DNA from 2 places in the Streptomyces sp. CA-111067 genome. Region 2 is predicted to be linked to the other one. Evidence: riboswitches for the same ligand, from Rfam matches in the RefSeq annotation. Region 2 holds a riboswitch; the other holds the start of a gene.
The links. A riboswitch is a leader RNA that binds a small molecule or an ion and turns the genes downstream of it on or off. The one in region 2 is predicted to bind glycine.

Region 1: linked by a shared signal. The riboswitch ahead of gcvP (aminomethyl-transferring glycine dehydrogenase) and the one ahead of gcvT (glycine cleavage system aminomethyltransferase GcvT) in region 2 are both predicted to bind glycine.

The regions. Positions count from the first base shown of each region.
Region 1 is NZ_CP192103.1:8,371,839-8,374,220, forward strand. Features, by position in the region: partial or broken gene ACQPW6_RS36945 (DNA polymerase IV) at 1-70, shown strand, start outside; gene ACQPW6_RS36950 (PRC-barrel domain-containing protein) at 97-573, opposite strand; glycine riboswitch at 720-829, shown strand; glycine riboswitch at 844-948, shown strand; gene gcvP (aminomethyl-transferring glycine dehydrogenase) at 1,010-2,382, shown strand, end outside.
Region 2 is NZ_CP192103.1:6,833,614-6,835,995, forward strand. Features, by position in the region: gene gcvH (glycine cleavage system protein GcvH) at 1-17, opposite strand, end outside; gene gcvT (glycine cleavage system aminomethyltransferase GcvT) at 135-1,295, opposite strand; glycine riboswitch at 1,355-1,467, opposite strand; glycine riboswitch at 1,468-1,564, opposite strand; gene ACQPW6_RS30270 (enhanced serine sensitivity protein SseB) at 1,696-2,382, shown strand, end outside.

The sequences.
Region 1 (2,382 bases), 1.5 Mb from region 2:
GGTGCGCACCTTCCCGGTGGACGACCCTGGGCTGTCGCACAGCGAACCGCTGCCACTGGTGCCCGAGGGGCCTCTGCCGGGGCGGAGCGTGCCGGTTCAGCTCTTGTCGGCGCCGTTGGCCGATCCGGAGGCCGACCCCGACGGGGAACCGGAAGGCGGCCCTGACGGTGATCCCGAGGGCGGCCCGGACGGCGGCTCGCCGCCGGCCAGCTCGCCGAAGTCCCGGTCGGGCGCGGGCGCCGGCGGCGCCACACCGTCGGACGGCACTTCCATCCCGTAGTGGTGGTAGAGCTGCAGCTCCTGCTCGGGCGACAGATGGCGGCCGACGCCGAAGTCCGGCGCGTCCCTGATCAGCGCCTTCTTGAACGGCACCCGCAGCTCGTCCTGGACCAGCCGGCTCGGCTCCAGCGGCACGAACGCGTCCCGGGTGAACAGGCCGGTGCGTACCGCGGCCCACTCCGGCGCGCCGGTGGCGTCGTCGAGATACACCTCGTCCACCGTACCGATCTTCGCGCCGTCCCGGTCGAAGGCGCGGCGGCCGATCAGGCTGCGCGGATCGATGTCCGTCTGCACGGTCCCTCCAACCAAACGACGACGGCTGTCGAGTACCAGCCAAAGGCACAACCGCCCCGGTGTCGACTCGAACCGGCCCGCTCAGCGCGCCGACCGGCCGGTCCGGCCCGTTCGTTCGACGCGCTGGTAGGCTTGATCCCGGCTGTATACCCCATGCGGGAGAGTCTCAGGGAGCGCGCGAGGACGCCGCCCCAGGAGACGCCGAAGGAGCAACTCCTCCCCGGAATCTCTCAGGCATCCGTACCGCATGGGCAGGTCACTCTGGAAAGCAGGACCCGCTCCGGAAACGCCTTCCGGTACGTGTCCTCACCGACGGTGAAAGCCGCCCCGGCCGGGGCGGTGAAGCTCTCAGGTTCCGATGACAGAGGGGGAGGCCGTACGGGTGCCCGCGCCGCGGCACCCCCGAAGGTCGTCACTGACCAGGAGGCCGCCGCCGATGAACGACCGCCGCAATTCCCGCCGGGCCCCGCTCGCCGCCCTCGAAGCGGGCGTCCCGTTCGACCGCCGCCACATCGGCCCCGACTCCGGGGCGCAGGCCAAGATGCTCGCCCAGATCGGCTACGGCTCGCTGGACGAGCTCACCGACGCCGCGGTGCCCGGCGCGATCAGGAGCGAGCAGGCGCTCGCCCTGCCCGCCGCGCGGACCGAGGCGGAGGCGCTGGCCGAACTGCGCGCGCTGGCCGACCGCAACCAGGTGCTGGCCCCGATGATCGGCCTCGGCTACTACGGCACCTTCACCCCGCCGGTGATCCTGCGCAACGTCATGGAGAACCCGGCCTGGTACACCGCCTACACGCCCTACCAGCCGGAGATCTCGCAAGGCCGGCTCGAGGCGCTGCTGAACTTCCAGACCGTGGTCGCCGACCTCACCGGGCTGCCCACCTCCGGCGCCTCGCTGCTCGACGAGAGCACCGCCGCCGCCGAGGCGATGGCGCTGTCCCGCCGGGTCGGGAAGGTCAAGGGCGGGGTCTTCCTGGTCGACGCCGACACCTTCCCGCAGACCACCGCGGTGATCAGGACCAGGGCAGAACCCACCGGCGTCGAGGTCGTCGTCGCCGACCTGAGCGACGGCATCCCGGCCGAGGCCGCCGAGCGCGGGATCTTCGGCGTCCTGCTGCAGTACCCGGGTGCCTCGGGCGCGGTGCGCGACCTGCGGCCGGTCGTCGAGCGGGCGCACGAGCTCGGCGCGGTCGTCACGGTGGCCGCCGACCTGCTGGCGCTGACCCTGCTGACCTCGCCGGGCGAGCTCGGCGCCGACATCGCGGTCGGCACCACCCAGCGGTTCGGCGTGCCGATGGGCTTCGGCGGCCCGCACGCCGGCTACATGGCGGTCCGTGAGTCCTACGCCCGCAACCTGCCCGGACGGCTGGTCGGGGTGTCGGTGGACGCCGACGGCGACAAGGCGTACCGGCTGGCGCTGCAGACCCGCGAGCAGCACATCCGCCGGGAGAAGGCCACCAGCAACATCTGCACCGCGCAGGTGCTGCTCGCCGTGATGGCCGGGATGTACGCCGTCTACCACGGCCCCGACGGCCTCGCGCAGATCGCCCGCCGCACCCACCGCTACGCCGCGGTGCTGGCCGCCGGGCTGCGGGCCGCCGGTGTGCGGATCGTGCACGAGGACTACTTCGACACGCTGACCGCCCGGGTGCCGGGCCGGGCCGCCGAGGTGGTGGCCGCCGCCCGCGAGGCCGGCGTCAACCTGCGGCTCACCGACACCGACCTGGTCGGCGTCTCCTGCGACGAGACCACCGACCGTGCCGCGGTCGCGGCGGTACTGGCCGCCTTCGGCGCGGACGGCGGCGCCGA
Region 2 (2,382 bases):
TGCGGATTGATGCTCATGACGGAATCCTCCCGGATGTGTGGGTGCGCTCGCACGCGGGACCGCGGACGAGCTGAAGCCTAGAGAAGCAAAAGCCCAGCGTGCGCGGCCACCCGGGCCGCCCCGCCGGGGAGCGCTCAGCGCTGTCGCCGGTAGAACGGCAGCGCCACCACCCGGTGCGGCTCCCGCGCGCCCCTGATGTCCACCGCGACCCCGGCCGCGTCCGGCTCCGCGTACTCCGCGTCCACGTACGCCATCGCGATCGGCGCGCCCAGCGTGGGGGAGGGCGCGCCCGAGGTCACCTCGCCGATCACCGCGCCGCCCTCGCCCGTCACCGGGTAGCCCGCCCGCGGCACCCGGCGGCCCTCGGCGACCAGGCCGACCAGCTTGCGCGGCGGCTGCGCCGCGGCCTTCTCGGCCGCCGCGGCCAGCGCGTCCCGGCCCACGAAGTCACCGGGCTTGTCGAACTTCACCACTCGGCCCAGGCCCGCGTCGAACGGCGTGACGGCGGCCGTCAGCTCGTGCCCGTACAGCGGCATGCCCGCCTCAAGGCGCAGGGTGTCACGGCAGGACAGCCCGCACGGCACCAGGCCGGCCTCCCGGCCCGCCTCGGTGAGCGCCTGCCACAGCCGCTCGGCGTCGGCCGGCGCGACGAACAGCTCGAAGCCGTCCTCGCCGGTGTATCCGGTACGGGCCAGCAGCGCGTCCACGCCCGCGACGGTGGCCGGCAGCCCGGCGTAGTACTTCAGGCCGTCGAGGTCGGCGTCGGTGAGGGACGTGACGATGCCGGGGGAGGCCGGGCCCTGCACGGCGAGCAGGGCGTACGCGTCCCGGTCGTCACGCACGGCCGCGCCGGTGAAGCCGGCCGCCCGCGCGGTGATCTCGTCCAGCACCCTCTGCGCGTTGGAGGCGTTGGCGACGACCATGAACTCCTGCTCGGCCAGCCGGTAGACGATCAGGTCGTCCAGGATGCCGCCGTCGGCCGCGCAGATCATCGTGTAACGGGCCCGGCCGACGGCCAGCGCCGACAGATGGCCGACGAGCGCGTAGTCCAGCGCCTGCCCGGCCTGCGGCCCCGTCACGGCGATCTCACCCATGTGCGAGAGGTCGAAGAGGCCGGCCCGGGTGCGTACCGCCTGGTGCTCCTCGCGCTCGCTCGCGTAGCGCAGCGGCATGTCCCAGCCGGCGAAGTCGGTCATGGTGGCGCCCAGGCCCCGGTGCAGCGCGTCGAGTGCGGTACGGCGGGAAACAGGCGCGGCGGACTGCTCGGCGTGCGGTAGCGGCGGACGGTCACTCATCGGAAAATCTCCCAGGGATGGACGGCAGCGGGACATCGGGCCGGGTCGGGGTGACCCCGGCCTCCCCATCTGTCATCGGAACCTGAGAGGTTCACCGTGACCCCCGAGGGTCGCCGGTTTGCACCTTGGGTGGGGCGGGCCCTGGCCGGGTCCGCCCGCTTTTCAGATCTGCCTCGCCCGCGCGGTATCTGTGCCTGAGAGATTCAAGGGAGGACTTGCTCCTTCGGCGCCCGGCCCCGTCAGGGCCGGAACTCTCCCGCGCGGCCTCCAACGGCCGTTATGCAAGTTGTCCGGCCATCATCGCACGCGCGTGGCCGATACGTGCCCGGCCCGGCCCGCAGCCGCTAGGGTTTCCCGGCAGGACAGCCGCACAGGGGCACAAGGACGGACAAGGGTGGAAATGGAGAATCCGGCACCGTTCATATGGCCGGCCAACGAGCTGGAGGAGGTGCTGACGGCGAGCCTCGGCAACCCCTCGGCCGGGCCCCGGCTGCTGGAAGTGCTCGGCCGCTCCCGGGTGTGGGTGCCGCTGCCGAACGGCGGCGCGCCGGACGCCCGCAACCTCGATCTGCCCACCGTCGAGCTCGACGGCGCCCGCTACGTGCCGGTGTTCAGCTCCGAGCAGCAGTTCCGGCAGGCGGCCGACGGCATGCCCTGCACGATCGCGCCGGTGCACGAGTTCGCCCGCGGCCTGCCGCCCACCGTCGGGATGGCGGTCAACCCCGGCGGCGCCGTCGGAGTGCCGCTGCCGCCCGCCGCCGTCGCCGAGCTGTGCCGCCCCGACCGCGGCGCGCACCGCGAGCGCGGGCTGCCGCCGCCGCCCGGCGGCCGGGTGCGGCTGTGGGAGCCCGCGCCCGACGAGGAACCGGTGGACTTCCTGGCCGGCGCCGCCGCCGAGTTCGCCGTCACCCCGGTCGTCCTCAGCGCCCGCCGGGCGCTCGCCGTCGTGGAGGACGACCCGCCCGCGCTGTTCGTCGGGGTGGAGCTGGACCGCTGGCAGGAAGAGGACAGGGCCGCCGCGATGGACGCGATCGGCCGGGCGCTGGGCACCGTGCCGCTGACCTGGGCGGTGCACCTGATCCTGCTC